One region of the Luteibacter sp. 9133 genome, then DNA from elsewhere that is predicted to be linked to it. Evidence: riboswitches for the same ligand, from Rfam matches in the RefSeq annotation. Region 1 holds a riboswitch; each other region holds the start of a gene.

Region 1 (10,574 bases):
CGGCCGAGCGTTCGGGCGACAGTCGCCAGGACAGTACCGCCGGCTGCGCCTGGATCGTTTCCAGCCGCACGTGGCGATGCAAGTCCGACAAGGTTTCGCCTGTCGCGACGTCTTTCCAGCCGGCAATCGCGACGATGTCGCCCGCCTCGGCGGCGTCCACCGCTTCGGTATCTTCCGCACGCACGACCGCCAGGCGGCCGACCCGCTGCACGCGATCGGTGCCGCTGCGCCACACGGCATCGCCGACGTGCAGGCGACCCGAATACACGCGCACGAAGGCCAGCGGACCATGCGCCTGGTTGACCACCTTGAAGACGAGCGCAGCCAGCGGTGCGTTCGCGTCGGGGGCCAGCGAGACGTCGCCGTTATCGGTGTGCGCGACGACGGACGGTCGATCCAGGGGCGACGGCAGATACGCGACGAAGGCATCGAGCAACGGCTCGATACCGACATTGCGGAACGCCGACCCCGGCAATACCGGGGAGCCGAGGCCCGCCAGCGTGCCACGACGCAGCGCCGCCGTGAGGACGTCGGCATCGATCGGCTGTTCCGCCAGCCAGAGTTCGGCAAGCGTTTCGTCACGGTCCGCCACGGCGGCCACGAGTTCGGCGCGTGCGTCGGCATGGGCGGCACGTTCCGTCCCGTCCCAGCCGTGCACGCTCGGCGTGCCGTCGTCATCGAAACGCCATGTGCGTTCGCCGACGAGATCGACGAGACCGGTCATGTGCTCGCCCTCGATCACCGGACGCGCGACGACCCACGGATTGGCACCGAGTTTGTCGCGCATCTGTGCGACCACCGCATCGAAATCCGCGCCCGGGCGGTCCATCTTGTTGACGAAGGCCATCAACGGTACGCCATGCCGGCGCGCCTGGCGCCATACGGTTTCCGATTGCGGCTGCACGCCGGCGACGCCCGAGAACACGGTCACCGCACCGTCGAGCACGCGCAGCGAACGTTCGACCTCGATCGCGAAGTCGATGTGCCCGGGCGTATCGATGAGGGTCAGCCGATGCGGCAGGTCACCTTGCGGGGTCCAGTTCGCGCGCACGGCCGCGGCGCCGATCGTGATGCCACGCTCGCGCTCGAGCTCCATATGGTCGGTGGTGGTCGCGCCGTCGTGCACCTCACCGGTGCGATGGATCGTGCCGGTCTTGTAGAGAAGCCGCTCGGTGAGCGTGGTCTTGCCCGCGTCGACGTGCGCGATGATGCCGAGGTTGCGCCAGCGGCCGACGGGAATGGTGGTTTCGCGAGTGGTGGTACTCATGGCTAACGATGTCCTGATGGGATCGCCAGGGGCTCGAAGAAGAGGTTCCGAGCGAGGCACTCCCCGATCCGACGACCGCCGCCCCTGGCAGAGCAGGACGGGTCAGGATCGGGGGTCGCGGCTGTTCTTCATGACACGGAGACTCCGGTAAAGGCCTGGAAACGGCGGATTTGGTCGAATGCGAAACAAAAAAAAGCACCCTTGCGGGTGCTTTCGAATCTTCGAGGCCGGGCGCCGTCTTACGACAGCGTTCCACCTTGCACGGAGCGCGCGCACCCGCGACGCGCCCCAGGGGCGATCGGTAGGTCGAGCATCAAATCGTGCTTGCAGCGGAACATGGCGTGGCTCTCGTGGTGAGGTGCGGATCTTACGCCTCGTCGGCGTTCTGCGCACTAGGTAGGGATGGTTGGTGAGGTTTCAAGGCCTTGCTGCGCGGGAATCGCCGGCAGGGCCGGCTCCTACCTGTCTGCGGTGACCCGGGCGGGTTCCGCGGAGAGGTAGGAGCCGGCCCTGCCGGCGACGCTCTTCAAGGCAACGCGTAAGCCACCACGTAATCACCCGACTTGGTTCCCAGCCCGCTGTGCCCGCCCGCGGCGATCACCACGTACTGCTTTCCGCCGACCGAGTACGACATCGGATTCGCCTGCCCACCCGCCGGCAGGCGTGCCTGCCAGAGGACCTTGCCCGTCCGCTCGTCCATCGCACGAATGTAGTTATCCGCCGTGGCGCCGATGAACACCAGGCCGCCCTTCGTGGTCATGTTGCCACCGATGTTGAAGATGCCGGTGGGCAGCGGCGCGTTCGTATGCGTGCCGAACGGACCGGTGTCGCGCGTCGTGCCGAGCGGGTGCTCCCAGACCAGCTTGTGCGTGACCAGATCGATCGCCGCCAGTGTGCCCCACGGCGGCGGATTGCACGGCACGCCCAGCGGGTTCAGCCACGGATGTACCTTGCCGACATAAGGCGTGCCGTACTGCGGTGCCAGACCGCCGCCGACCTTCGGCTCGTCACCGGTGCCGTCCCACGGCTTCACGTAGCCCTTCTGTTCCGCCGGCTGGCGCGGCGCGAGGCTGATGATGAAGGGGATGTAGTTCGCGTTGGCGATGATCAGCTTGTTATACGGATCGATCGAGGCGCCGTGCCAGTCGATCACGCCGTCGAAGGCCGGATAGACGATCGTGTCCTTCAGATGCGGCGGCGTGAACTGACCTTCGTACGCCGCCTTGCGGAACTCGATGCGGCACATCAGCTGATCGAACGGCGTCGCGCCCCAGAGCGATTGCTCCGTGAGATCCTTCGGTGTCAGCGACGGCATGCCCACCGAGTACGGCTGAGTGGGCGACGCGAAGTCACCCGGCACCGTGTCGGTCGGCACCTTCTTCTCGGCGACTTCGGTCACCGGCTTGCCGGTGCGGCGATCGAGTACGAAGAACTCGCCGCGCTTGGTCGTCTGTACCAGGGCGGGAATCGTGCCGCCATCGGGACCGGGCAAGTCGACCAGCGACGGACCCGTCGGTACGTCCATGTCCCACAGGTCGTGATGCGTGTTCTGGTAGGTCCACTTCGGCTCGCCGGTTTCGATATCCAGCGCGACCGTCGAACTCGACACCTTCTCGTCGAACGGACGACGATGGCCACCGAAGTAATCCGGCGTGGCGTTACCCATGGGCAGATAGACCATGCCCAGATCCGGATCGGCGGTGTACACACCCCACGCGTTAGGCGTGCCGCGGGTCAGCTGATCGTTCGGACCCGGCGTCCAGTTCTGCGGATCGTGCCCGACGTCCCACGCCCAGACCAGCTTGCCGGAGAGCGGATCGAAAGCGCGCACCGCACCCGACGGCTCGCCTTCCGCCTGATTGTCGTAGACCCAGCCACCGAGGATCACGCGATCCTTCAGCACCATCGGCGGCGACGTCACGAAGTGGAAGCCGGCCGGCACATGGCCGAGATACTGCGTCAGCGAGACGAAGCCGTGCTCGCCGAAATCCTCGCAGGGCTTGCCGGTATCGGCGTTGAGCGCGAGCACGCGGGCATCGAGTACCGGCGCGATGATGCGACGCGGGCAATCGGTCTGCGTGCCCCGCGGCGCTTCGTAATAGGCTACGCCGCGGCAGGCCAGATAGACATCCGCATCGGTATTGGCTTTGGGATCGAAACTCCACTTCTTCGCACCCGTGGCCGCGTCAAAGGCGACCACCCAGCTATGGCCGGTACAAACATAGAGCGTGTCGCCGATCTTGATCGGGGTGTTTTCGAAGTTGAACTCGTGACCCGCGTCGGTACCGCCCTGATCCTCACCCGGACGCATGGTGTCGCCCGTCCGCGCCGTCCAGGCGACCTTGAGGTCCCTGACGTTGGTCGCGTTGATCTGGTCAAGCGGCGAGAAGCGATCGCCCCTGGGTGTGCGGCCGTAGAACTGCCAGTCGCTGTCCGGCACCGAGGCGTCGTGGCCATCCGCCATGTTTCGGATGACCGCTTCGCCCTGCGTGCCGACGGGCTGCATGAAACCCGCCACGCCGAGACCGACGCTGACGATAACGGCCACGATCACCGCGAAGGCGCCACTGCCCGAGGGAGTGAGCTTGCGACGTACCCAGGGCATGAGGAGGTAGATACCGAGCAGCACCGGAACCAGCAGTCGCGGTTCCAGCTGCCAGCCCACGAGCCCGACCTCGGTGAACGCCCAGATGGCCGTCCCGAGCAGGATCACGGCATAGAGCCAGAGGGCGCTGGCCGAACCGCGCACGAGCAGGATGCCGGTCGCTACGACCGCGGCACCAGCGATGAGGTAATAGAACGAGCCTCCGAGAGCCGCGAGCCACGCTCCGCCTCCCACGAGAAACAGACCGAGAAGCGCTATGACCACGCCCGTGATACGGGGCGGCCTGCGTGAATAGAGAGTGGACGGCATTTCATGACTCCGGTGGGGGACGCGGCAGGGCGCATCGCGTCGGAGCCGCGGTTCACGGTGATCATAGCCATGGCAGGTATATGCAACGTCTACGTCCGATCGGCCACAATGGCGTATTCCCCGATGGAGTCTTCGCATGCGCTACATCAAGCTCGGCCGTACCGGCCTGGATATCTCGCCGCTGGTGCTCGGTTGCATGACTTATGGCGTTCCCGACCGCGGAAACCACGCCTGGACGCTCGATGAAGAACAGAGCCGGCCCTTCATTCGCAAGGCGCTGGACCTTGGCATCAACTTCTTCGACACGGCCAACGCCTACTCCGATGGCACATCCGAGGAGATCGTCGGACGCGCCCTGAAAGATTTTGCGAAACGCGACGAGGTGGTGATCGCCACCAAGACCTTCTTCCACTGGCGCAAGGGACCGAACGGCGGCGGCCTGTCGCGCAAGGCGATCTTCCATTCGGTGGACGATTCGCTGGCCCGCCTCGGTACCGACTACATCGACCTGCTGCAGATCCATCGCTACGACCAGACCACGCCCATCGAGGAAACGCTCGAGGCACTGCATGACGTGGTGAAGGCCGGCAAGGTCCGCTACCTCGGCGCCTCGTCGATGTATGCGTGGCAGTTCGCGCAGATGGTTTACACCTCGCGGATGCACGGCTGGACCGAGTTCGTCAGCATGCAGGATCACTACAACCTGCTGCAGCGCGAGGAAGAGCGCGAGATGATTCCGTTCTGCATCGACGAGCACATCGCGGTGTTGCCATGGAGCCCGCTGGCACGCGGACGGCTGACGCGCGACTGGGACGAGGGCAGCGACCGGCAGAAGAGCGATGTCTTCGGCGGCACGCTTTACAACGCCACGGAAGACTCGGATCGCGCCATCGTCGCGGCGGTGAAGAAGGTGGCCGATGCGCGTGGCGTGCCTCGTGCGCAGGTGGCATTGTCGTGGGTGGCGCATCGTGACGGCGTGACTGCGCCGATCGTCGGGGCGTCGAAGCCGCAGCATCTCGATGATGCGGTGGCGGCGATCGATCTGGAGCTGACCGAGGAAGAGACGGCAGCTTTGGAGGAGGCTTATACGCCGCGGGCGATCGCAGGGTTCGAGTAAGCGTTGCTTGCGGCAGTTCGGCTATGTTGTTGCCATAGGGCGGTCTCGCCGCGCCATCGCCTGTTCGATCACATCCGCGGCCAGCGACGCGCCTCGCTCGGCCCGGATGACTTCAGCCGCGCGCTGGGCGCGCGAGGCCACGCCTTCGTCAGTCAGGAGGACGCGCAGCTTCGCCGCCGCACGGTCAGCGCGGTAACGCGAAGCGGGCAATACACCGCCCACACCCAGCCGAAGCACACGCGCCGCATTGTCAGGCTGATCGAAGCCATGCGGCACCACGAGCGCCGGACACCCCGCGCGCAAACTCTCCTGCGTCGTGCCGACACCCCCGTGGTGTACCACCGCGGAAGCGCGCGGGAACAGTGCACCGTGTGACGCGTATTCCACAGCCATCACCCCGGCTGGCAACGTGTCGGGCAACCGCGCGCGCATCTCGGGCGAGCCGGTGAGCAAGACGGCACGACGTCCGAGCGCGCCTGCCGCCGCCATGCTCTCGCGAAGGAAGGCCTCGCCCGCGTGCACCGCCGCCGATCCCAGCGTAAACACGATCGGCGCGTCACCCGCGTCGAGAAACGCCGACAGCTCCGGGGGAAGGGTTTCGTTGAAGGGCGAGTAACGGCAATAGCCAGTGACCACGCTGTGCGCCGGGGCATCCTGCGGCGCGTGACCCAGCAACGGCGAATACATCGCCAGCACACCATCGCGCGCGTGCTGTCCGCGATGAAACGGATCGCCCCACACCGACACCGGCGCCAGACCCAGCGACTGCCGGAAGCTGCGCACGGCACGTGTCCACGGTGCGGTCACCCGCTCGCCGATCCGGCGCACCCATGCGCCACGACGCGGCGACGCACGTAAGAAACGGTCGAGTCGCGCCATGCCCGTCGCCGGCGGATCGAAAGCGGAAAGGAACACCGCGGGCGACAGGACGGCGGACAACCACGCCACGCGTGTCGTCTCGCCCAGAATCTGGCCGGCGAAGGCGAGCGTCGAGGTGACGATCGCATCGGCCTCCAGACATACTGGCGCCAGCGCGCGGTAGCTCGCCGCGACATCCTCCGCAGCCAGGTCACGTACGACGAAGCGCGGACCGCGCAGCGGATGGAACGCCCGGGCAGCGAAGGCGGCCTTGTCCTCGGGCTCCGCGATCCCGCTGGCAAGGACGAACCTCAGCCCGGCCTCCGCCACCGCCTCGCGATGAATCGCATGGGCACCGATGGTGACCCGATGGCCCCGCGCCACCAGCTCCCGCCCCACGGACAGGAACGGAAACAGGTCACCCTGCGATCCCACCGTCGCCATCACGATGTGCCTTGCCGCCATGCCTTACTCCCGATGCCCTGGCGCATCGTCGCGGGCGACATGTCGACGCGATGCATGCCTGGCTCGTTGACCTGCCCCGTCCGTAGGGCTAACCTCTGGGCCGCCAGCGGTCTTTATCTCTCTATTCGAATAGAAGGATAAAAGCTAAGAGGGAAGCCGGTGAGAATCCGGCGCTGCCCCGCAGCGGTATGTGGAGACGAGCGCGTCATCAGCACTGGATCGATGGCGATCCGGGAAGCGACACGCAAGGCGGCACCCAGGTGCCACATCCACGAGCCCGAAGACCTGCCGCCGGCCTGGGCGCGCGTGCCGTCATGGGTGCGTGTGCCCTGCCCGACCTGGGCCGTCGCGTTCGCGCGAGGGTCCGGTTCGCCCGCGGGGGCGAAGGTCGACGGTAAGCCGCATGACGCCTTCACGCTGCCGCACCTTCCGTGTGGCAGTGCACGTGCGTCCGCGACGAACCGCCCTTCCCTCCTCTTTGCCACGAAGAGGAATCATCCACATGCCACACGTTACCTACCCCGGTTTTCCCCGCATCGGCCGACGCCGCGAACTGAAGCGAGCGCTCGAAAGTCACTGGAGGGGTGAAACCAGCGCCGACGACCTGCTCACCGTCGCCCGTCAGCTCCGCGAACGCCACTGGCGCCTCGCGCGCGACGCGGGAGCCGACAGCGTTCCCGTCAACGACTTCTCGCTTTACGACCATGTGCTCGATGCCGCCGTCGCGGTCGACGCCATTCCCCCGCGCTACCGTGCACTCCATCAGCGCGATCCGCTGGCCGGCTATTTCGCCATGGCACGCGGCCGTCAGGACGGCGAAGTCGACCTGCACGCGCTGGAGATGACCAAGTGGTTCGACACCAACTACCACTACATCGTCCCCGAGCTGCAGGCGGGCCAGTCGTTTGCCACGCGTGCCGACAAGGTCGTCGCGGAATATCGTGAAGCCGTCGCCCTCGGCCATGCGGCGCGCCCCGTACTCCTCGGTCCGCTGACCTTCCTCCGTTTGGCCAAGACCGTCGACGGCAGCGATCCCCTCGCGCTGCTCGACGCGTTGCTGCCGGCGTGGAGCGGTTTGCTCGATGCGCTCGCGGACGCGGGTGCCGACTGGATCCAGGTCGACGAACCGGCCCTCGTGCTCGATCTCGAGCCGGACTGGCAGGCGGCCTATCGCGGCGCTTATGCCGCCATCGGTGAACGGCCGCGCGGCCGCATCCTGCTCGCGACCTATTTCGGCGAGCTCGGCGGCAACCTCGAACTGGCGGCGTCGTTGCCCGTCGCCGGCCTGCATGTCGATCTAGCGCGCGCGCCTGGGCAACTGGATGCCGTGCTTGACGCGCTTCCCGCCGGTCGTGTGCTGTCCGCCGGCGTGCTCGACGGCCGCAACATCTGGCTGAGCGACCCGTCCGCCATCGCGCCGCGCATCGCCCGCGCACGCGAGCGCCTCGGCGACGAGCGTCTGTGGCTGTCGACGTCGTGCTCGCTGCTGCACGTGCCGATCGATGCGTCGGAAGAAAGGCACCTGCCGGGTTCGATCGGCGACTGGCTGTCGTTCGCGCGGCAGAAGATCGCCGAACTGCGACGCTACGCCGATGCCGCCGTCGGCGACGAGACGGCGCAGCTCGCGCTCGCGCGTCAGCAAGCGACGGTGGCGGCGCGTCTGCTTTCTCCCGACGTGCTGCGCGCCGACGTGCGGGCGCGCGTACGTGGACTGACGCCCCAGTTCGGACAGCGCCGCTCGGCCTACGCGTTTCGCGCGAATGTGCAGAAGCAGCGCTTCGGCCTGCCCGACCTGCCGACCACCACCATCGGCTCGTTTCCGCAGACCACGGAACTACGCCTTGCACGTGCCGCGCATCGCTCGGGCAAGCTCGACGACGGGGCCTATACGGCCGTGCTTCGCGAGGAGGTGCGGCGCGCCGTGACGTTTCAGGAAGAAGCGGGCCTCGATGTCCTCGTGCACGGCGAGCCCGAGCGCAACGACATGGTCGAGTACTTCGGCGAACAGCTGCAAGGCTACGCGTTCACGTCTCTGGGCTGGGTGCAGAGTTACGGCTCGCGCTGCGTCAAGCCGCCGATCGTCTTCGGTGACGTGGCGCGTCCCGCCGCGATGACCGTCGCCTGGTCCGCATACGCCCAGTCCCTGACCGCCAGGCCGATGAAGGGCATGCTCACCGGTCCGGTGACGATGCTGCAGTGGTCGTTCGTACGTGACGATCTCCCGCGTGCAGAGGTGTGCCGACAGATCGCCCTGGCTTTGCGTGACGAGGTCCACGATCTCGAGAAAGCCGGCATCGGCATCGTGCAGATCGACGAGCCGGCGCTGCGCGAAGGCCTGCCGCTGCGCCGGGGTGACTGGGCCGCCTATCTGGACTGGGCGGTCGACGCGTTCCGGATCACCGCGGGTGGCGTCAGCGACTCGACCCAGATCCATACCCACATGTGCTACTCGGAGTTCAACGACATCATCGAGGCGGTCGCCGCGATGGACGCGGACGTGATCTCGATCGAGACCAGCCGCTCGCGGATGGAGCTGCTGGACGCCTTCACACGGTTCCGCTACCCGAACGGGATCGGACCCGGCGTCTACGACATTCACTCCCCGCGGGTGCCCGGCAAGGAGGAAATGGCCGATCTGCTGTCCCGGGCGCTCGAGGTGCTTCGTCCGGACCAGCTCTGGGTCAATCCCGATTGCGGCCTGAAGACCCGCGGCTGGCCCGAGGTAGCTGAGGCGCTGACCGGGATGGTGGCCGTGGCCCGGGCGGCCCGCGAACGACTGGCGGAGGTGGCCTGACGGAAAAAGGGGCACCGTGTCCCCGCGCTGTTGGCCTTTCGCGCGCGGGGCGCGCTCCTACACGGCGGCTGTCGTAGGAGCGCGCCTCGCGCGCGAAAAGCCAACAGAGCGGGCGGCAACCCCCTCCCAACCCCCTCCTACCCCTTCCCGCGCTGAACATCCATGCAATCGTCACCCGCCGGGGGTACCCTTGCCGCTGCAAACCGGCGACGGGGCGTGTATCATGGCGCGCCCCATTTATCTCTTTATCCGTAAAGAAGGATATATACCCTCGATGAGCAATTTCCTCTTCACCTCCGAGTCGGTCTCCGAAGGCCATCCGGACAAAATCGCCGACCAGATCTCCGACGCCGTTCTGGACGCCATCCTGGCCCAGGACCCGCGTGCGCGCGTGGCCTGCGAGACGCTGGTGAAGACCGGTGTCGCCATCGTCGCGGGTGAGATCACCACCAGCGCCTGGATCGATCTGGAAGCGCTGACCCGTAAGGTCATCCTCGACATCGGCTACGACTCCTCGGAAGTCGGGTTCGACGGCGAGACCTGCGGCGTTCTCAACCTGATCGGCAAGCAGTCGCCTGACATCAACCAGGGCGTGGACCGCAAGAAGCCGGAAGAACAGGGCGCTGGCGACCAGGGCCTGATGTTCGGCTATGCGACCAACGAAACCACCGAGTACATGCCGGCGGCGATCCACTACGCGCATCGTCTCGTCGAGCAGCAGACCAAGGTCCGCAAGAAGAAGAACTCGCCGCTGCCGTGGCTTCGCCCGGACGCCAAGAGCCAGGTCACCCTGCGCTACGAGAACGGCGAAGCCGTCGCCATCGACGCCGTCGTGCTCTCGACCCAGCACGATCCGGACGTCAAGCAAAAGGACCTGATCGAAGGCGTACGCGAGCTGATCCTCAAGCCCGTGCTGCCGGCGAAGCTCCTGCACAAGGGCACCAAGTTCCACATCAACCCGACCGGCAAGTTCGTCATCGGCGGACCGGTGGGCGACTGCGGCCTGACCGGCCGTAAGATCATCGTCGACACCTACGGCGGCTGGGCCCGTCACGGTGGTGGCGCGTTCTCGGGCAAGGATCCGTCCAAGGTCGACCGTTCGGCTGCCTATGCCGCGCGCTACGTCGCCAAGAACATCGTCGCGGCCGGCCTCGCCGAC
Region 2 (10,574 bases), 3.6 Mb from region 1:
CAGGTCGGCGGCGGACGCGTTGATCGCGGCCTGCACGTCACGCGCGGCGGCATCGGTGGAGCGGTCCATGCTGAAACGGAGGCGGACGAAGCCGCTGCCTTCCGAGCTGTTGGAATACATCTGGTCCACACCCGGGATCTGGCCGAGGTGGCGCTCCAGGGGGGCGATGATGGTCGAGGCCATCGTCTGCGCGTTCGCACCGGGCATCTGCGTCTGGATGAAGACGGCGGGCACTTCGATGGACGGCAGGGCCGCCACGCCGAGCAGCATGTAGGCGATGGAGCCGCACAGCACGAGCCCCGCCGCAAGCAGCGAGGTTCCGATCGGCCGGCGAATGAAAGGTGCAAAAACGTTCACGACACTTCCTGTGATCGCGGGAAGCATACCCGCGCCCGGGGACTTTATGACGTCCGCGCCGGTCCGTGGCGTGTGCCTTTAGTGGGGGCCCTGCCGGAAGACAGGGGTGCGGCGTTTGCCCGAGCCCGGTGCCAGGGGTAGGAGCGCGCCTGCGCGCGATGCCGTGAAACATCGCGCGCAGGCGCGCTCCTACACGGTGCTCCCTCAGCGTACGGCGAGAACCGCAGCGTCAGGTAATACGTCCGTCCCAGCTGGTTGTAATACGCCGCCGTCTCGTACCGCTTGTCCGCCACGTTCGCGACCCGGCCCTGCACGCTCCAGGCATCGTCCATGTGCCAGGTGGCACGCAGATCCGCGGTCGTGTAGCCGCCCAGACGCGTCGTGTTGGCCGCGTCGTCGTAGCTGTAACCCGAGGCGTAGACCGAGCCGCCCAGCGTCAACGCGCCCAGGTCCTTGTCCAGATCCACGCGACCGGTGCGACGCGGACGGCGGGCCAGCAGGTTGTCCTTCTCGAACCCGCTGTCCCGGTCCAGCGGCTGCTGCAGCGTCAGGTAGCCGCGCACGTGCCAGCCATCGACGTCCGCGCCCACCTGGCCTTCGAGGCCGCGCAGGCGGGCCTTGCTGACGTTGACCGGCAGGAAGTTCGCGTCGTAGCCGATCAGGTCGTCGACCTGGCTCTGGTAGGCGTTGACGGCCCAGTTCCAGATGCCCGGACGACCCGACAGGCCGATCTCGGCGGTGCGCGACTTCTCCGGCTTGAGGTTCACCGTGGGCACGCCGTACGGGTAGTACTCGTCGTTGAAGGTCGGCGCGTGGAAGGCGGTGCCATAAGAGGCCGTGACCTTCATGCCGTTGTCGAAACGGAAGCCATAGGCGGCCGAGCCGGTCGTGTGGTTGCCGAACTGGGTGTTGTGGTCGTGGCGGGCCGACAGCTGGATCTCATGCGGGCCGAACACGCCCTGGTAGAGCGCGAACACGCCCGTGTTGTTGCGGGTGTCCTTGAGATAATCCGTGTCGCTGCTCAGCTTTTCCTGCTGGTAGTCGACGCCGGCGCTCAGCGTCTGGCCCGGGGCCAGCGTGAAGTCGTTCTGCCAGGAACCCTGATTGCGCTTAGAGTACAGATATCCCACGCGCAGCTTGTCGGCACCGGTGACGTAGTTGAAGTCCGCGTCGTAATAGCCCTTGTTGGCGCCGTTGAGGTAGTTGTCGGCGCGGTCCTGGTTCTGGCCCAGGCTGACCGACATGCGCCACGCGGACAGCACGTCGAAGGCCAGCTTCGCGCCGGCGACCTGCTGCGAGCGTCGGGTCAGGTTCTGATAGTCGCCGTCGTATTCGATATCGCCCTTGCTGCGCAGCCAGCTGCCGGTGAGCTCGGTGCCGTCGTCCCAGCGGTAACCGCCCGACAGCGCGCCGTTGTACGTGCGATAGGCGTCATGGTCCGGCTCGTCGGTGAAGCAGCCCTTGAACGCCGTGCCCGCGCCGATGCGGCAGGCGTTGATGCCCGAGGTGTACTGGCCTCCGAGGCTGGCGTTGTACCAGCCGTGGGTCGTGCCGCCCGACACGCCGACCTGACCGGCGGTGTAGCCGTGGCTGCCGCCGGTGACCGAGAGGCTCGGGGTCGGCGCTTCGCCGGCCTGGCCGTGGCGGGTGAAGATCTGGATGACGCCGCCGATCGCGTCGGAGCCGTAAAGGCTCGAGCGCGGACCGCGGACGACCTCGATATGGTCGATCTGCTCGACCGGCAGCTGCTCGTAAGCCGGCAGACCCGCGCCCACGGTACCCACGCGGACACCGTCCACGAGGACCAGCGTGTGCGAGGAGTTGCTGCCACGCATGAACAGCGAGGTCTGCTGGCCGATACCGCCGGTGTTGGCCATGACCACACCGGGCAGCCCGGCGAGCAGGTCCTGGACGTTACGCGGCTGCAGACGCTCGATGTCTTCGTGGGTGATCACGGTCACCGGAGCGAGTACCTCGTCCAGCGGCGTGGCCGTGCGGGTCGCGGTGACGATCACGGGATCGAGGGCGTCCGGTGCGTCGGCCGCGTGGGCAGCGGCGATCGACGACAGCAGGGCTGCCGCTAGCAGGGTCTTCTTCATGGAACGGTCTTCCTCCGCCGCATAGCGCGGCAATGCGTAGCTCAAAGGGCGCGCGAGGAGGACATACGGCGAACGGCACACCGGCGGAACCCGGATGACTGTCCGGATTCGCCCTCCGCGAATCGCCCGAAACGGGACGACGCCCCGGGATGGCTCACGGGCGCGTCGTCGGGCCGGTCTCCGGACTCACGCCGTCCCCGAGGGGGTGTCGGACCGGCGCCTTCCCGCTGTCGCAGTGGCTGAAGCCGTGTCCGAGGGGCCGTGACGACCCCGGGCGCTTACCGTTGCGGGGGCAGTGCCGGCCTTGCCGCAGAGGCGGCGCACCGGCTTCCCGTTTCATCCCCGTGGCGCGACGCCCCGGGGACACCCGAACCCCGCGACTTTAACCGGAGGGTGGGGCGCTGTCACGACCGCCCGATCAGCCCGCGGCGTAAACGCGCTCGCCGCCGATCCAGGTTTCGATCACCGTATGGGTCTCGTCCATCACGACGAAGTCGGCGCGGTAACCGGCGGCGATATGACCGTGGGTGGCGCCGAGGCCGAGGAACGCGGCCGGATACGTCGACGCCATGCGCGCGGCCTCATCGTAGGCTACGCCGACCATGTCGACCGTGTTGCGCACCGCCGTGGCCATGTCCAGCGCGGAGCCGGCCAGCGTGCCGTCCGCCGTCTGGCAGACGCCGTCGCGCACGGTGATGGTTTCGCCCTTGAGCACGAAGTTCGGATTGTCCGAGCCCACAGGCGGCATCGCGTCGGTGACCAGCATCATCTTCCGTGGCGCCTTCGCCGCGATGGCGACACGCAGCGAGGTCGGGTGCACGTGGTGGCCGTCGACGATCAGACCGCACCAGCTGGCCTGGTCTTCGAGCGCGGCACCGACGACGCCAGGCTCGCGGCTGGTGAAGGGTGTCATCGCGTTGAACAGATGTGTGAAGCCGCGCACGCCCGTCGCCAGTGCATGGCGCGTGGTCTCGTAGTCGGCAGCCGTGTGGCCCGCGGCTACGATGACGCCGTTGGCGACCAGCTGCTGGAGTACTTCCGCGGAAGCGCGCTCGGGGCCAGCGTCAGCAGGGTCACGCCGCCGTGGCGCCGCGCGACCATCGCGACATCGTCGGCATCGGCGATGCGAAACTTGGCCGGGTCGTGCACGCCCTTGCGTTCAGGGGCGATGAAGGGACCTTCCAGATGGATGCCGAGCACGCCCGGCACGCCCTGGGCGACGGCGTCGTTCACGGCATCGATGGCCTTCGCCATGACCTCCGCGTCGTCACTGATCAGCGTGGGCAGGAAACCCGTGGTGCCGAATCTCGCGTGTGCCTCGCCGATCGTGCGGATCGCGTCGACCGTCGGTGCATCGTTGAACAACACGCCGCCCCCGCCGTTGACCTGGCAGTCGATGAAGCCGGGCAGCAAGGTGCGACCACCGAGGTCATGGCGCTCCGCCGCGCGCACGCGCGGGTCGGATGGCAGCGCCAGTCCGGTGATCTTTCCATCGTCGACCAGCACGGCAAAGCCGCTCTGGAATCCATTGTCGGTGAGCACACGGCCGTTGACGAGGGCGAGGGTCATGGCGATTCCTTGAGGGTGGCGGTCAGACGGTCTCGGTGACTTTATTCAGGTGCGGCGGCACGTCGGGATTGAAGCCGCGCTTCAGCGCGAGCGCCGCCGTGGCGCGGTAGAAGCTCTGCACCGTGATCAGCGGCGCGGCGATCGGTGCGGTGGCGACCAGCGGCAGCACACCCTCACCCGTCGCACCCGGCGCGGCGATCCAGACATTGGCGCCACGCTTGCGGAACTCGGCGGCGACATCGAGCACGCCCGGGAGCGTGTCGTCGTTCTGCGCGAAGAACAGCACCGGGAAGTCCGGGCCGACCAGCGCCATCGGGCCGTGTTTCACTTCGGCCGCGCTGAAGGCTTCGGCATGCAGGCCGCAGGTTTCCTTGAACTTGAGCGCCGCTTCCAGCGCACCGGCGAAGCCGAAGCCACGACCGACCACGAACAGGTTGTGCGCATCGACGAGGCCTTCCGTCAGCGACGACCAGTCGGCATCCCAGCCCTGGCGCAGCTGCGCGGGCAACGCGGCCAGGGCGTCGGCGATCTCGGCCTTGCCACTCCACCGGGCGGCGATATGCAGAATCGCGAACAGCGCGCCGAGATAGCTCTTGGTCGCGGCGACGCTGGTTTCCGGGCCCGCGTGCAGCGGGACGACCACGTCCGCGACGTCCGCCAGCGGCGAGTCGGTCACGTTGACCAGCGCCACGACGTACGCACCGGCCTTCTTCGCGGCCTCGGCATTGCGGACCAGATCCGGGCTCTTGCCCGACTGGGATACGGCGACGTAAAGCGCGCCATCGAGGCGCTGCGCGGCGTGGTAAATCGAGGTGACCGACGGCGAGGCCGAGGCGGTGACGACGCCCAGCTGCGTCTCGAACACGTACTTCGCGTACATCGCCGCGTGATCCGAACTGCCACGGGCGCAGGTGATCACCATGCGCGGCGGGTTCGCGCGCAGGCGCTCGGCAAGGGCGCCGATCACGGCTTCGTTAAGGGCAAGCTGCCGCTCGACGACCTCGGCGGTCTCGTGCGCTTCGCGGTACATCAGGGTGTCTTGCGGCTGGATCGTCATGAAGAAGGGTCCGTCAGTCGCTCTGCAGTTCGGCGACGAAGTCGTAGATGTCCCCGCGATACCAGGAACACGTGAACTCGACGATGCGGCCGTCGTCGAGGAAGCTGCGCCGCTCGATATTCAGCCCGGCACTGCCGGCGCCGAGCCGGAGCAGCCGGGTCTGGGCAGGGCCCAGCACCACCGCGCGCAGGCGTTGCAACGCACGTCGCGGGCGGTTGCCCAGCGTGTCGAGCGCTTCGTACAGGGAGTCCTCGACCAGGCTGGGGTCGGGCAGCAGGTTGAGTGGCACCGCGCTGCGCTCGATCGCCAGCGGCTCGTCGCCCGCGTAGCGCAGGCGGTGCAGGCGGACCACCTGGGTGCCGGGCGAGAGATTCATCGCCATGGCTTCTTCCGGGGTGACCTCGCCGATGGCCCGCTCGAAGAACTCCGAGCGCGGATTGAGCCCGCGCGCGCGAAGATCCTCGGTGAAGCTGGTCATACGCGACAGCGGCTTGACGATGCGCTCGGACACGAAGGTGCCCGCGCCATGACGCTGGGTGAGCAGACCATCCTCGACCAGGCCGCCGATGGCCTTGCGCACGGTAACCCGGGACAGCGTGAGGGCCCTGGCCAGGTCCCGCTCACTGGGCAGTGCATGGCCGACCTGCACCTCGCCGTTTTCGATCACGTTGCGGATGGCGCGACGCAGGCGCATGTACGCCAGCGGCTGCCGCGCGGCCGGGTCGTACTGCAGGCGTTGGTATTCGGCGACGAGAGCGCTTTCCATGGTCGAGAAGATACCAATCAACGACCACTGCGGCAAGACCGTCCAAGCCCGCGAATACCAGTGAGCGATTCAAACGGGCGTTTGCACGATGCAAAGTCGGCCCGTAAACGTTTTTGCGGCGTCATCGCCTCATATCGCGACGGAAAACGCCGCCTTGAGTGGTACGGGGCTGGTATGACCTGGTATGTCACTGGTACGATCCGTCGGCATACCCATCGATCCCAGCAGGCCACTGTCGTGAGCGCTCATCTCCTCCCGATCGAACCTTTCGATCTGGTCATTTTCGGCGGCACCGGCGACCTCGCCGTCCGCAAGCTTCTTCCCGCGCTGTTCCATCGCTTCGTGGACGGCCAGATCCAGCCCAGCAGCCGCCTCATCGGCGTGGCCCGCGAGGCCCTCGACGATGCGGGCTACCGCGACCTGGTCCGCTCCTCGGTCGAGAAAGGCGTGTCCCACGTGGCTCCGGCCCAGCTGGACGCGTTCATCCAGATGGTTTCCTACCGCTCGCTCGACGCGCGCAAGGAAGAAGGCTGGGATGAATTCGCCGCGCTGATGCAGCAGCAGGCCCAGCACATCCGCGTGTTCTACCTGTCGACCGCGCCGGACATCTTCACCGACATCTGCCAGCGCCTCGGGTCGCTCGGTCTCAACGGCGAGCGCTCGCGCGTGGTGCTGGAGAAGCCGATCGGTCGCGATCTGGAAAGCGCCAACGCCATCAACGACGCGGTGGCCCGGGTCTTCAACGAGTCGCAGACCTACCGGATCGATCATTACCTCGGTAAGGAAACAGTGCAGAACCTGCTGGCGCTCCGCTTCGGCAACGCCCTGTTCGAGCCGCTGTGGAACGCCCAGCATATCGACCACGTGCAGATCACCGTCGCCGAGACGGTCGGCGTCGGTCATCGCGCGGGCTACTACGATCGTGCCGGCGCGCTGCGCGACATGGTCCAGAACCACATCCTGCAGCTGGTCTGCATGCTCGCCATGGAGCCGCCTTCGTCGCTGGCGCCCGATGCCGTGCGTGACGAAAAACTCAAAGTGCTGCGTTCGCTGCGCCCGATCAACGCCAGCAACGCCGGCAACCTCACCGTGCGCGGGCAGTACCGCGCTGGTGCGGCCGAAGGTCAGGGCGTCCCGGGCTATCTCGACGAACTCGGCAGCGACCAGTCCAGGACCGAAACCTTCGTCGCCCTCAAGGCGGAGATCGGTAACTGGCGCTGGGCGGGCGTGCCGTTCTACCTGCGCACCGGCAAGCGCCTCCCTAACCGGGTCTCGGAGATCGTGGTGACGTTCCGCGCGTTGCCGCATTCCATCTTCGATCCCACCAACGGTCCGCTGCTGCCCAACCGCCTGACGCTGCGCCTGCAGCCGGACGAGGGCGTCAAGCTGTGGCTGACCATCAAGCATCCGGGTCCGGGTGGCCTGCGCCTGCGCCACGTGCCGCTCGACATGAGTTTCGCGGCGGCGTTCGGCGTGCAGCAGCCCGATGCCTACGAGCGGCTGATCCTCGACGTCGTGCGTGGTAACCCGACCCTGTTCATGCGCCGCGACGAAGTCGAGGCCGCATGGAACTGGGCCGGTCCCATCCTCGAAGCCTGGGAGGGCAGCGGCGATACGCCGAAGCCGTACACCGCGGGTACCTGGGGTCCGAGCGCCGCCGTGGCGCTCATTGAACGCGATGGCCGTACCTGGGCCGAGGACGCAGCATGAACGCCAAGATCCATCAGCACGATTTCGCCGATAAGCTCACTCTCGCCGATGCGCTGGCGCGCGACATCGCCGGCAAGCTCGACGCCGCGATCAAGGCGCGCGGCAAGGCCAGCATCGCCGTTTCCGGCGGCGGCACGCCCAAGGTCATGTTCGCCGTGCTCGCCGAGCAGGAGATCGACTGGTCGAAGGTCACCATCACGCTGGTCGACGAGCGCTGGGTCGACGAAGACAACGAGCGTTCCAATGCGCGCATGGTCAGGAACACCCTGATCGCGCACGAAGCGCATGTCGCCGCCTTCCTGCCGCTGTTCGACAAGGCGCATGCCGACGATGTCGATGCCGCGCTCGAGGGCGTGGGCGAGAAGGTCGACGCGCTCGGCAAGCCGTTCGATGTCGTCGTGCTCGGCATGGGTCCGGACGGCCACACCGCGTCGTTCTTCCCCGGCGGCGATCACCTCGCCGAAGCGCTCGACCTCAACGGTACGCGGAGCGTGCTGTCGATGCGTGCCGGCGGTGCGGGTGAGCCGCGCATCACGCTCAGCCTGCCGCGCGTGCTCGATACGCGCACGCTCTACCTGCACATCGAAGGTGCGGACAAGAAAGACGTGCTCGCCAGGGCCCAGGCCGGCGAAGATTTCCCGATCGCCGCCGTGCTCAAACAGGACCGCGTGCCCGTGGACGTCTACTGGGCCGCCTGATCCATCGTTCAACCGCCGCGCGTCAGGCGCGCGGCACCGACCGCCCGGTCAAAGCCTCAGGAACACGCCATGACCCTTCATCCCATCGTTGCCGAGGTGACGCAGCGTATCGTCGAGCGCAGTCGCACCTCGCGCGCCGCGTACCTCGCCAGGATCGACGCCGCCCGCGGGACGGGCGCCAAACGCCATCACCTGTCGTGCGGCAATCTCGCGCACGGTTTCGCCGCGTGCGGTGAGAACGACAAGGACGCGCTGCGCAACGGCCACGCGTCCAATATCGCCATCGTCACCTCGTACAACGACATGCTCTCGGCGCATCAGCCGTACGAGCGCTATCCGGAACTGATCCGTCGGATCGCACGAGACTTCGGCGCCACCGCGCAGGTCGCCGGTGGCGTGCCGGCCATGTGCGACGGCGTCACCCAGGGTCGTCCGGGCATGGAGCTGTCGCTGTTCTCGCGCGACCTCATCGCCATGGCGACCGCCGTATCGCTGTCGCACGACATGTACGAAGGCGCGCTGTATCTCGGCATCTGCGACAAGATCGTGCCGGGCATGCTGATCGGCGCGCTGAGCTTCGGCCATCTCGCCAGCGCGTTCGTGCCGTCGGGTCCGATGCCGTCCGGTATTCCGAACGAAGAGAAATCGAAGGTCCGTCAGGCCTTCGCCGCCGGTAAGGCGACACGCGCGGAACTGCTCGACGCGGAAGCGCGTTCCTATCATGGGTCGGGTACCTGCACGTTCTACGGCACCGCGAACTCCAACCAGATGCTGATGGAGATCATGGGCCTGCACCTGCCGGGCGCGAGCTTCGAGGCGCCGGATACGCCGCTGCGTGACGCCCTCACGCGTGCCACGGTGGAGCGCGTGCTGGCGATCGACGCGCTGGGCGATGAATACCTGCCGATCGGCCGTATCGTCGACGAGCGCTCCATCGTGAACGGCGTGATCGGACTGCATGCGACGGGCGGCTCGACCAACCACCTGCTGCATCTCGTCGCCATCGCACGCGCGGCCGGCGTGGAACTGCGCTGGGACGACTTCGATGCGCTGTCCGCGGTCGTGCCGTTGCTCGCACGCGTCTATCCGAACGGCTACGCCGACGTGAACCACTTCCACGAAGCCGGCGGCATGGGTTTCCTGATGGATCAGCTGCTCGATGCCGGCCTGCTGCACGGCGACGTGGACACCATCATGGGCCACGGCCTCGAGGCCTATCGCACCACGCCCGTTCTCGAAGGCGACGCATTGGTCTGGAAACCGGTTTCGAAGGAAAGCGGCAACCGCGGCGTACTGCGCACTATCGCGGAGCCGTTCCGTCACGACGGTGGCTTACGCATGCTCAAGGGCAACGTCGGTCGTGGCGTGATCAAGATCTCGTCCGTGCCGGAAGATCGCATGATCGTCGAAGCACCGGCGATCGTCTTCGACGAGCAGGACGACGTCAAAGCCGCTTTCGATCGCGGTGAGCTCAATCGCGATTTCATCGCCGTGGTGCGCTTTCAGGGGCCGCGCGCGCGTGGCATGCCGGAGTTGCACAAGCTCACGCCGACGCTGAGCCTGCTGCAGGATCGCGGGCATCGCGTCGCCCTGCTCACCGACGGTCGCATGTCCGGGGCGTCGGGGCGCGTGCCTGCCGCGATCCACGTGACCCCCGAGGCGGAAGCCGGCGGTCCCATCGCCCGCGTGCGCACGGGCGACATGGTTCGTCTCGATGCCGTGGCAGGTACCATTGAAGTTCTGGTCGACGCGGACGAGTGGAACAGCCGCATCCCCGACAACATCGATCTGGCCATGCACCACACCGGCATGGGCCGCGAGCTCTTCGCCATGTTCCGTCAGTCCGCCGTCACGGCCGACCTCGGTGCCGGCGTTTTCTGATCCTTTGGAGCAGTTCCTGATGAGTAACGAAGCGAAGCAACAGAGTGTCGAGTCCACGCTGCGCCTGGCGCCGGTGGTGCCGGTCGTCATCATCGAGGACGCCTCGAAGGCGGTCGGCATGGCGCGCGCGCTGGTCGCCGGTGGCATCCCCGCCATCGAAGTCACCCTGCGTACGCCCGCCGCACTCGACGCCGTCCGCGCGATCGCCGCGGAAGTCGAAGGGGCCTTCGTCGGTGTGGGAACGGTGCTGACCGCTCGCGACCTCGAGAACGCTTACAAGGCCGGCGCGAAGTTCGCCGTGTCGCCGGGCAGCGCGCCGCGTCTGCTCGATGCCGCCGACGATCACGAGCTGCCGCTGCTTCCCGGCGCGGCGACGTCCAGCGAGGCCATGGAACTGCTGGAGCGTGGTTATCGCTTCCAGAAGTTCTTCCCGGCCG
Region 3 (10,574 bases), 3.3 Mb from region 1:
ATGTCCAGCTGGACCAGACGCTGGTCGGCGCAGTATTCGAGGTACTGGCGCATGTCGTTGACCGACAGGCCGGCCACGCCGCCCGAGAGCACGTCGGCGGCGAACTGGGTCTCGCAGGCGATGGCGTCCTCGAGCATCGCTTCGACTTCCTGGCGCATCTGGTCGTCGAAGAGGTCCGGCTCCTGCTCGCGCACGGTGCGCACGACCTCGAAGGCGAACGCCATGTGGCCGGACTCGTCGCGGAACACCCAGTTGGTGCCCGAGGCCAGGCCGTGCAGCAGCCCGCGCGAACGCAGGTAGTACACGTAAGCGAAGGCGGCGAAGAAGAACAGACCTTCGATGCACGCGGCGAAGCAGATCAGGTTGAGCAGGAACTGGCGACGGTGCTCGCGCGTCTCGAGACGGTTGAGGTTCTGGATCGAGTCGATCCACTTGAAGCAGAACTCACCCTTCTGACGGATCGACGGGATGCTCTCGATCGCGGCGAAGGCCTTGTTGCGCTCGGCCGGTTCCGGAATGTAGGTGTCCAGCAGCGTGAGGTAGAACTGCACGTGCAGCGCTTCTTCGTACAGCTGGCGCGAAAGGTACATGCGCGCTTCGGGCGAGTTCACGTGCTGGTACAGATTGAGTACCAGGTTGTTCGACACGATGGTGTCGCCGGTGGCGAAGAACGCGACCAGACGATGGATCAGGTGACGGTCCGCATCCGACATCTTCGACTTCAGGTCGGTGGTGTCGAGCGAGAAATCCACTTCTTCCACGGTCCAGGTGTTGCGGATCGCCGCGCGATACATCTCGTAGAACTGCGGGTATTTCATCGGCCGCAGGGTCAGCTCGAAGCCGGGATCGAGAATATGGGTATCGCGGGTGACGGGAGAAGCGGACATCGGGCTACCTCGAATTAATTACGTGTAGGAGCGCGCCCTGCGCGCGAAAAACCAACGAAGCGGCGATGCTGGAACGTTTGGCGCAGGCAGCGGCTTCGCGCGCGGGGCGCGCTCCTACAGGGGTGCTGCGCCCCTGTAGGGGCGCGTTGCTTTTATTGGCAGGCTTCGCAGTACTCGGGGTTCTCGAGCGAGCAGAACACCGCGGCTTCGGCCTGTTCCTGCGCATCGGCGACCGGAGCGGCCGGCGTGGGCAGCGAGGCCGACGACGAGCTCACCGTGGTCTTGGCGATGCGGGTGGCGGGACGCGAACGCAGGTAATACGTCGTCTTGATGCCCGACTTCCACGCGTACATGTACATCGAGGACAGCTGACCGATGTTCGGGTTTTCCATGAACAGGTTCAGCGACTGGCTCTGGTCGATGTACGCACCACGCGCGGCGGCGAGATCGATCAGTGCCTTCTGCGGCAGCTCCCACGTCGTGCGGTAGACCTCGCGCAGCGCGGCCGGAATCGCGGCGATGCCCTGCACCGAACCTTCGGCGAGCTTGATCTGATCGCGCACGTCGGCGGTCCACAGGCCCAGCGTCTTCAGCTCATCGACCAGATAACGGTTGACGACGAGGAAGTCGCCCGAGAGCGTCTCGCGCTTGAACAGGTTGGACACCTGCGGCTCGATGCACTCGTAGCAGCCGGCGATCGAAGCGATCGTGGCGGTCGGAGCGATGGCGATGACCAGCGAATTGCGCAGGCCCTTGGCCTTGATCTTCTCGCGCAGCTCGGCCCAGCGGCCCTCTACGCCGGTCGGCGTGGCCGCCGGCCAGTAGTCGAACTGAAGCTCGCCGTTGGCGGCGCGGGTTTCGTCGAAGCCCGGGTGGGCACCGTCGCGCTCGGCGATCTCGTTGGACATCGACAGCGCGTGGAAATAGATCTCTTCCTGGATGCGCGTGGACAGCTTGCGCGCTTCTTCGGAGTCGAAGGGCAGGCGCAGCTTGAAGAACACGTCCTGCAGGCCCATCACGCCCAGACCCACCGGACGCCACTTCATGTTGGCCGTCTTCGCCGTGGCGATCGGGTAGAAGTTGAGGTCGATGACGCGGTTGAGCTGACGCACGGCGGTGCGCACCGTGGTACCGAGCTTCTCGTAGTCGAACTGACCGTCCACCACGTGGCGGGCCAGGTTGACCGAGCCGAGGTTGCACACGGCGGTCTCGCCCTCGGAGGTGACTTCGAGGATCTCGGTGCACAGGTTGGACAGGTGAATGACGTTTTCCGGACGCGCGGTCTGGTTGCTCGTGGCGTTCGAGCGGTCCTTGAAGGTCATCCAGCCGTTGCCGGTCTGTGCCAGCGAGCGCAGCATGCGGGCGTACAGCTCGCGCGCCTTGATCGACTTGGCAGCCAGGCCCTCGGCCTCGGCCTTCTCATAGGCGGCCTCGAACGTCGCGCCCCAGGTGTCGACGAAGTGCGGCACGATCTTCGGATCGAACAGCGACCAGTCGCCGTCGGTCTCCACGCGGCGCATGAAGAGGTCGGGTACCCAGTTGGCCAGGTTGAGGTTGTGCGTGCGGCGCGCGTCGTCGCCGGTGTTCTCACGCAGCTCGAGGAATTCCTCGATGTCGGCGTGCCAGGACTCGAGGTACACGCAGGCGGCGCCCTTGCGCTTGCCACCCTGATTCACCGCCGCGACCGAGGCGTCCAGCGTCTTCAGCCAGGGCACGAGGCCGTTGGAATGACCGTTGGTGCCCTTGATCAGCGAACCGCGCGAACGGATGCGCGAGTAAGCCAGGCCGATACCGCCGGCGAACTTGGACAGTTGGGCCACGTCGCCGTACTTGGCGTAGATCGACTCCAGGGCATCCTGCGGCGAGTCCAGCAGGAAGCACGACGACAGCTGCTCGTGCGCCGTACCGGCATTGAACAGGGTCGGCGAGCTGGCCAGGTATTCCAGCGACGACAGCATGCGATACAGCTCGAGCGTCTCGGCCACGTCGTTTCCGCCGAGCGCGCAGGCGATGCGCATGAAGAAGTACTGCGGCGTTTCGATGACGAAGCGCTTCGTCGGGTGACGCAGCAGGTAGCGGTCATAAACCGTGCGCAGGCCGAAGTACTCGAAGCGGCGCGAACCGGTCGTGTCGATGGCGTCGTTGAGCTTGCGCGCATTGACCTGGACGAAGTCACGCAGACGCTCGTTGAGGATGCCCAGGTCGAAACCGGTGGAGATCGACTGCGAGAACGACTGGATGTCCTGACCGGATACTTCCTTGTCGACGAAGGCGGCGAGCAGGCGTGCGGCCAGTTGGCCGTACTCCGGTTCCTCGGCGGTGAGCGCCGCGGCGGTACGGATCGACAGCTGGTCGAGTTCCTGCGTGGTGGCGCCATCGTAGAGTCCGCCGATAGTCTTCAGGGCGACGCGCATGGGGTCGACCGCGAACAGGCCGTCGGCGCTGCGGGTCACCGCGCGCACGATCTTGTTCACGTCGACGACTTCCTGGCCGCCGTTGCGCTTGGTGACGCGCATCTGGCCAGGGTTGTGCGGGGGCGTCAGCGCGAACGCCGGCGGCGGGTCGTTGCGGTAGCCGGCGGCAGGCGCCTTGTCCGTGGTGTTATTGGCGGAGACGGCGGCATCGGCCGTCTCGGTGCGCTCGCGCGCGGAAGAATCCATCGTGGTCATTGTCTTGGCTCGCCCCAGGTTCTATCACCCGTTCCCGGTCGGCTGGCTCGTGAGGGATGGGGCTGATGCGGGAAACGGCCGGGGACGGAGCGCGCCGCGAAGGGGCTCCGGTCCGCGACGTGCTTCCCCGCGGAAGCCGTCACCACTATCGAGGCCTCCCGGGCACCGATTGCTGGCAGGTCTTCGGACTCATGGACATGGACCTTTCGGTCCGCCTACCCGTCGCTTCCCAGCCCCCGAAGGACCAGTGCATTGAACGGGATCGTTTCCATTTACCGCTGCGGGGCAGTTCCGGATTCGCACCGGATTCCCTATTAAGTCCGACGGGCAGTCGCGCCTCTCCGGACACCAACGGGACACACCATATAGGCGGGGGTTGGCAGCGTCAACACAAGATGTAGGGTGTCGCCGCTATGTGCTTGATCCGCCGCAAGTGATTTTTTGCAACCCCTTTCCCGTCCCGCGACGAAGAGGACCATGAGGGTTTTGTGAAGATCGTCTACACAAAGCGCATGACCTCTAACCGATAACATCTGCGATCCCTCATAGGATCGCTCGCTAGATGACCTTGACGTTCGCGCTGCAGGAACATGCCCTGGTCACCGATGCGTTCGACGCGCTGCCCTTCGGCTTCACCGCCGTCACGGCGGATGGCGAGCTCCTGTATGCCAATGCCTGGATGACGGCACGCCTCCGCGACGCGGGTGCGTGCGGCTTTCTGACCTGGTGGAATGAGGAAAGCCGGTCTCGCCTCGAGACCGCCTTGTCGCTTGCTGACGCCGGGGGCGTCCGAGAGCTGGCCCTGGGCTCTGTGGAGGGCGCCACCTGGCGGGTCTCGATCGAGCCGTGGCGCGCTTCGGCGCTGGGCCAGGCGTCCTTCGTGGTGAGCATCCGCCCGCTGTCCGGGCAGACCGAGGCCGCGCGCACCATCGAAGAGCGTCGTGTGGCGCTGATCGAGGTCAGCGACATCCTCCGCGAAGTCGAAGATCCCGCCGAGATCGCCTACCGCGTGGCCGAGGTACTCGGCCGCGCGCTTCATGTCAGCCGTGCGGGCTATGGCTCGGTGGACACGATCGCGGAGACCATCACGATCGAGCGCGACTGGAACGCGCCGGGCATCGTCACGATCGCCGGTGTCCTCAACTTCCGTGAATACGGCTCCTACATCGACGATATCAAGGCCGGCCGTACCGCGGTCGTGTCCGATGCGTACAAGGACCCGCGCACGATCCATACGGCGGACGCGCTGGCGTCGATCAGCGCCACCTCGTTCATCAACATGCCGGTGACCGAGCGTGGCGGCACGGTGGCGCTGCTCTATCTGAACCACGAAAGCCCGCGGGAGTGGCCGGAAGAAGAGATCGACTTCGTCCGCGAGGTCGCCCATCGCACGCGCGTCGCGGTGGAGCGCCGTCGCGCCGAGGCCGAGCTGCTCGAGTTCGCGCACAGTCTGGAGCGTCAGGTCGCCGAACGTACGCTGGAACGCGACCGCATCTGGCGCCTGTCGAGCGACATCCTCGTCGTCGCCGACACCGACACCCGCCTGCTCTCGGTCAACCCGGCGTGGACCGCGATTCTCGGCTGGAGCGAGCGCGACACCATCGGCCGCTCCTATCTGGACTTCGTGCATCCGGACGACACCGGGCGCACTGGTGAGGAAACCGAGCAGCTGGCCGACGGTGTGGCTACGCTCCGTTTCGAGAACCGCTACCGCACCGCGGACGGTGGCTTCCGGCACCTGTCCTGGCGGGCGGTCCCGAGTGAGGGCATGATCTTCGCCGTGGCGCGTGACGTCACCAGCGAGCGCGCACGCGACGCTGAACTGGATGCCGCCCAGGAACAGCTGCGCCAGGCGCAGAAGATGGATGCGATAGGCAACCTGACCGGTGGCGTCGCGCACGATTTCAATAACCTCCTGCAAGTCATCAGCGGCAATCTGCAGCTGCTTGGCGCGGATGTGTCGGGCAACGAACGGGCCGAGCGGCGCGTCGCCAATGCGATGGCCGGCGTCACCCGTGGCTCCAAGCTGGCCGCCCAGTTGCTCGCCTTCGGCCGGCGTCAGCCGCTCGCGCCCAAGGTCGTCAACATCGGTCGCTTCATCCGCGACATGGACGAACTGTTGCGCCGCGCGCTCGGTGAGGCCATCGAGGTCGAGACCGTCATCGCCGGTGGCTTGTGGAACACGCTGGTCGATCCGTCCAATGTCGAGAACGCGCTGCTGAATCTCGCGATCAATGCACGCGACGCGATGCACGGGCAGGGCAAGCTCACCATCGAAGCCGGTAACGCCTTGCTCGACGAGGCCTATGCCACGGCACACGGCGACCTGCGTCCGGGCCAGTACGTCATGCTCGCCGTGACCGATACCGGTACCGGTATTCCGCACGACATCCTCGACAAGGTGTTCGATCCCTTCTTCACGACCAAGCCGGAAGGGCGTGGAACGGGCCTTGGCCTTTCGATGGTCTACGGCTTCGTCAAACAGTCCGGCGGCCACGTCAAGATGTATAGCGAGGCCGGTGAAGGCACGACGGTCAAGATCTACCTGCCGCGTTCGACGCAGAGCGAAGATCGCGTGGTAGCCATCGAGGAAGAAGCGGTGCGCGGCGGCGACGAAACGATTCTCGTCGCCGAGGACGACGAAGCCGTGCGCGAGACCGTGGTCGGCATGCTGGGTGAACTCGGCTATCGCGTGCTCAAGGCGCGTGACGCGGAGAGCGCCCTGTCGATCATCGAAAGTGGCATCGCCATCGACCTGCTGTTTACCGACGTGGTCATGCCCGGTCCGCTGCGCAGTCCGCAGCTGGCGCGCAAAGCCGTCGAGCGCCAGCCGGGGATCGCTGTGTTGTTCACCTCGGGCTACACGGAGAACGCCATCGTCCACGGTGGCCGTCTCGACGAAGGCGTTGAACTGCTCAGCAAGCCGTACACGCGCGAGCAGTTGGCACGGCGTGTGCGTCAGTTGTTGAGCTCGCGCGTCCCGCGCACGATCGCCGAAACGGTATCGGCACCGGCTGCCGGTTCCTCAGCGTCGTCTTCTGCCGCGCTGCGTCCTCTGCGTGTCCTCGTCCTCGAAGACGATGCGCTGATCCGCATGTCCATTGCGGAGATGCTGGAAAGCCGCGGGCACACGGCGTTCGAGGCGGGCGACGGCAACGAGGCGATCCGCCTGCACGGTGTCGAGGGCATCGACGTGCTGCTCGCCGATGTGGGCCTGCCCGGCATGAGCGGTGTCGAAGTGGCGGAGCGCCTGCGCGAGAACCAGCCGGAGCTTCCGGTGATTTTCGCTACAGGCGATCACCTGGCGAATGGCGTTCAGCGCGATTCGCATACGGCGGTCATCATCAAGCCCTACGGCGTCGCCGATCTGATGGAAGCGCTGGGACGGATTACCCGGGGCTGACGGCGGCCAGTACACCGGCCGCCACGAGGACGACACCGGAAGTCAGGGCAGGGTATTGCCCCCCGTCACCCCGTACGTCTCACCGGTAATGAAGCTCGACTCCTGGCTGGCGAGCAACACGTACAGTGGCGCACATTCCACCGGCTGGCCCGGACGTCCCAGCGGTACGTTCTTGCCGAACTCCACCACCTTCTCCTGCGGCTGACCACCGCTCGGCTGCAGCGGTGTCCAGACCGGACCCGGCGCCACGGCATTCACGCGGATGCCCTTCTCGATCACCTGCTTCGACAATGCCTTGGTGAAGGCGACGATCGCCGCTTTCGTCGGCGCATAGTCCAGCAGGATGTCCGACGGCTCATAAGCCTGAATCGAGGCCGTGTTGACAATCGTCGCGCCCGGCGGCATGTGTTCCAGCGCAGCCTTGCTCAGCCAGAACAGCGCGAAGACGTTGGTGCGGAACGTCGCTTCGAACGACGCGGTGTCCAGTTCGTCGATCGACTTACTGAACTGCTGACGGCCTGCCACGTTGGCGAGGATGTCGAGGCCACCGAGTTCCTTCACGGTGCGCTTGACCAGATCCTTGCAGAACGCCTCGTCGCTCAGGTCACCCGGCACGGCGACGATGGTGTGACCTTCGCCGCTGAGCAGCGCGACGACCTCGTCGGCATCCTTCTGTTCGGACGGAAGATAGTTGATCACCACACTGGCACCTTCCCGCGCGAACGCGATCGCCGCCGCGCGGCCGATGCCGGAATCACCGCCGGTCACCAGTGCCTTACGGCCTTTCAGGCGACCGTTACCGCGATAGCTGGTTTCGCCGTGATCGGGTTTCGGTGACATCTCCTTTGCGAGACCCGGCGCGGGCTGCGGCTGTTTGGAGAAGTCGGGTTGCGGATACTGCGTGCGTGGGTCGCGCATCGCATACGGGTCGTTCATGACATCGGTCATGGGGAAGTCCTCTTGGGTGGGGAGGACGTCAGGTGTACGGGGCGGCGCGTCCATGCGCCGTCCACGCACTGTCAGTGTTCGTTACATGCCGGCCATCTTCCTGCCTTGCTTCAGTACGGCGTCGCACACCTTGCGGGTGAGCTGCGCCTTCAGGTCACCGTTGCCCGATGACGCGCCGCTGGCGCCACCCAGATTCAGCGACTTGCCGTCGCCCGACGTCAGGATGCCCCGTGCGCCATCCAGGTACCCTTTGTCCTGGGTGGGCGCGGTGTCGGTTTTCGTGTTCGATCCGCCCGTAAATTTGCCGAGCATCGAGCGGGTCGAGGAGCTGCCGGCGTCGTTGTCCGCCGCCTGGTGGTCGCCGCTCAGGCTGCCGAGCAGCTTGTCCTTGACCCCGCTGGCGCCGCTGTCGCCACCGAGGTAGTTGTTGGTCATGCAGTACTGGAGAATGCCTGCGGCGTTGCTGGCGCTGCCCGAGGTGAGCGATCCGGATCCTCCCATCATGCCCTTGAGGCTGTCGAGCTGGGCTGCGGCGGCGCCGCCCGAGGCAAGCGTGGCGGCGAGGACGATGCCGGCAATGGCGGTCTTCATGACGTGGCTCCGGTGGCGAAGGTGGGAAAGGGATAAACCTTTTCACGTTAGATGGATGTATGCGGTCTCCTCACTGCGCCTTCGCGATATGCTCGGAAGTCATCGCGCCCGAGGCCATCCGCTTGCACGCACTCCGCCGGTTCGCTTTCGTTCTTCTGCCCTTCGCTCCGCTGGCCCATGCCACCGTCAGCGTCCATGCGCCACGTGTCGAGCGCAGCGACACTCCCACGTATGTCGACGTGGCCAAGCCACGTTTTTCGTGGATCGTCCGGAGCGATCGCAACGGCACGGTGCAGACGGGCTATCGCATCGTCGTCACGCAAGCCGGAAGAACCGTGTGGGACAGCGGCGACGTACGTTCGACCCGATCCTTCGACATCGACTACGCGGGACCCGCGCTGGCACCAGGCGAACGTTACGACTGGCGTGCGCAGGTGCGTACGTCGGACGGCCAGGGTGTGGTGAGCTCGCACTTCGACACCGCGCTCGATGACTCAGGCTGGCAGGGCGCGCGCTGGATCGGCAAGGCGGACGCCACGAGCCTGCCCGCGCCGCTGTTGCGCAAGACGTTTCGGGTAAACGGCAAGGTCGATCGCGCCACGCTCTACGTGGCGGCTGGCGGATACGCGGATATGTCGATCGACGGGCAGCCCGTGAGCGACGCGGTGCTGTCGCCCGGCTTCACCGACTACGACAAGCGCGTGGAAGTCGTCGCCACCGACGTGCGGCTCGATGCCGGGGAGCATACGCTGAGTGCCGAGCTCGGCCGCGGCTTCTATGGCATGACCAACCCCAACGTCTGGCATTGGGAGAAAGCCCCGTGGCACGGGCAGCCGCGCTTGCGAGCACTGCTGCGCATCCGCTATGCCGACGGTCACCGGCAGGACATCGTCAGCGACGCGGGGTGGAAGCTCGCCGATGGCCCGACACGGCTCGACGATCTGTACGGCGGCGAAAACTACGATGCGCGTCTCGCATCCCCGTCGACATGGGCCGCCGCAAGTGAGCTGCCCGCCCCGCGCGGAACGCTCGTCGCGCAGACCGAGCAGCCCATACGGGTCGTGGATACGTTGAACGCCGTCGAGGTGACGGAGCCGAAACCCGGTACGTATGTTTTCGCTTTTCCGCGCGTTATCGCCGGCTGGGCGACGTTCGACGTGTCGGGACCGTCGGGAGCGACGGTCACGGCGCACTACGGTGAGAAGCTGATGCCCGACGGCACGGTCGACGCACGCGATGAGCATCATTATTTCAGGCAGGGTTTCCAGACCGACCGGCTTACCCTGGCTGGCGTGCGTGAGCACTGGCATCCGCATTTCTCGTACAAGGGCTTTCGCTATGTACAGGTCGATGGATGGCCTGGCGGCAAGCCGCTCCCCGGCGCGGTGACCGCACAGGTCATACACACCGACGTCGCCGAGACCGGGCACTTCGACAGCGCGAATGCGTTGCTCGACTGGATCCACCGCGCGGCCGTCGACACCATGCTCAACAATCTCTACGGCATTCCGACCGATACGCCGATGTACGAGAAGAATGGCTGGACCGGTGACGGCATGGTCGGTGCGGACATGTTCCTGCGGAACCTCGACACGGGACGCCTGCTGGCGAAATGGGTCCGCGATATCGCCGACACGCGCGGGCCCGATGGTGCCCCGTTGCTGATCGCACCCAACCCCGGCTGGGGCAAGGTGCGCGCGCCCACCTGGCACTCGGCGTACGTGTTCATCCCCTGGTCGCTGTGGATGCAGACGGGAGACCGTCGACCCATGGAGGAACACCTCGATGGCATCTCGCGCTATGTCGCGATGGAGGATGCCCGGTCGCCGGGAGGCATCGCGGACACCGAACTGGGTGACTGGGTCAGTCCCGAGACCGACCCGGGTGGCGAGAACGCGCCCGAGGACAAGCATGTCGCAGCGACAGCGTACCTCTACGGCATGGAGCGTACGGTGGCGAGCATGTATCGCCTCCTCGGCGACACGAAGCGCGCGGATGGTTTCGACGCGAAGGCTGAGATCGTGCGCGACGCGTTCAATGCGCGCTTCCTCGACCGCGACGCCGCCCGATACCGTG

What was found. A riboswitch is a leader RNA that binds a small molecule or an ion and turns the genes downstream of it on or off. The one in region 1 is predicted to bind cobalamin.
Region 2: linked by a shared signal. The riboswitch ahead of FA87_RS00010 (TonB-dependent receptor) and the one ahead of metE (5-methyltetrahydropteroyltriglutamate--homocysteine S-methyltransferase) in region 1 are both predicted to bind cobalamin.
Region 3: linked by a shared signal. The riboswitch ahead of FA87_RS01145 (ribonucleoside-diphosphate reductase subunit alpha) and the one ahead of metE (5-methyltetrahydropteroyltriglutamate--homocysteine S-methyltransferase) in region 1 are both predicted to bind cobalamin.

What each region holds. Positions count from the first base shown of each region.
Region 1 covers NZ_JUHO01000001.1:3,595,943-3,606,516, forward strand. The annotation lists gene fusA (elongation factor G) at 1-1,267, opposite strand, end outside; gene FA87_RS15725 (membrane-bound PQQ-dependent dehydrogenase, glucose/quinate/shikimate family) at 1,794-4,181, opposite strand; gene FA87_RS15730 (aldo/keto reductase) at 4,318-5,298, shown strand; gene FA87_RS15735 (glycosyltransferase) at 5,320-6,621, opposite strand; cobalamin riboswitch at 6,712-6,929, shown strand; gene metE (5-methyltetrahydropteroyltriglutamate--homocysteine S-methyltransferase) at 7,124-9,415, shown strand; gene metK (methionine adenosyltransferase) at 9,690-10,574, shown strand, end outside.
Region 2 covers NZ_JUHO01000001.1:2,318-12,891, forward strand. The annotation lists partial or broken gene FA87_RS20115 (efflux RND transporter permease subunit) at 1-357, opposite strand, end outside; gene FA87_RS00010 (TonB-dependent receptor) at 402-2,456, opposite strand; cobalamin riboswitch at 2,610-2,842, opposite strand; partial or broken gene nagA (N-acetylglucosamine-6-phosphate deacetylase) at 2,875-4,025, opposite strand; gene FA87_RS00020 (SIS domain-containing protein) at 4,048-5,082, opposite strand; gene FA87_RS00025 (GntR family transcriptional regulator) at 5,096-5,848, opposite strand; gene zwf (glucose-6-phosphate dehydrogenase) at 6,086-7,558, shown strand; gene pgl (6-phosphogluconolactonase) at 7,555-8,256, shown strand; gene edd (phosphogluconate dehydratase) at 8,326-10,137, shown strand; gene eda (bifunctional 4-hydroxy-2-oxoglutarate aldolase/2-dehydro-3-deoxy-phosphogluconate aldolase) at 10,157-10,574, shown strand, end outside.
Region 3 covers NZ_JUHO01000001.1:305,788-316,361, forward strand. The annotation lists gene FA87_RS01140 (ribonucleotide-diphosphate reductase subunit beta) at 1-887, opposite strand, end outside; gene FA87_RS01145 (ribonucleoside-diphosphate reductase subunit alpha) at 1,040-3,556, opposite strand; cobalamin riboswitch at 3,713-3,924, opposite strand; gene FA87_RS01150 (response regulator) at 4,119-6,959, shown strand; gene FA87_RS01155 (SDR family oxidoreductase) at 7,002-7,907, opposite strand; gene FA87_RS01160 (DUF2501 domain-containing protein) at 7,989-8,498, opposite strand; gene FA87_RS01165 (alpha-L-rhamnosidase) at 8,621-10,574, shown strand, end outside.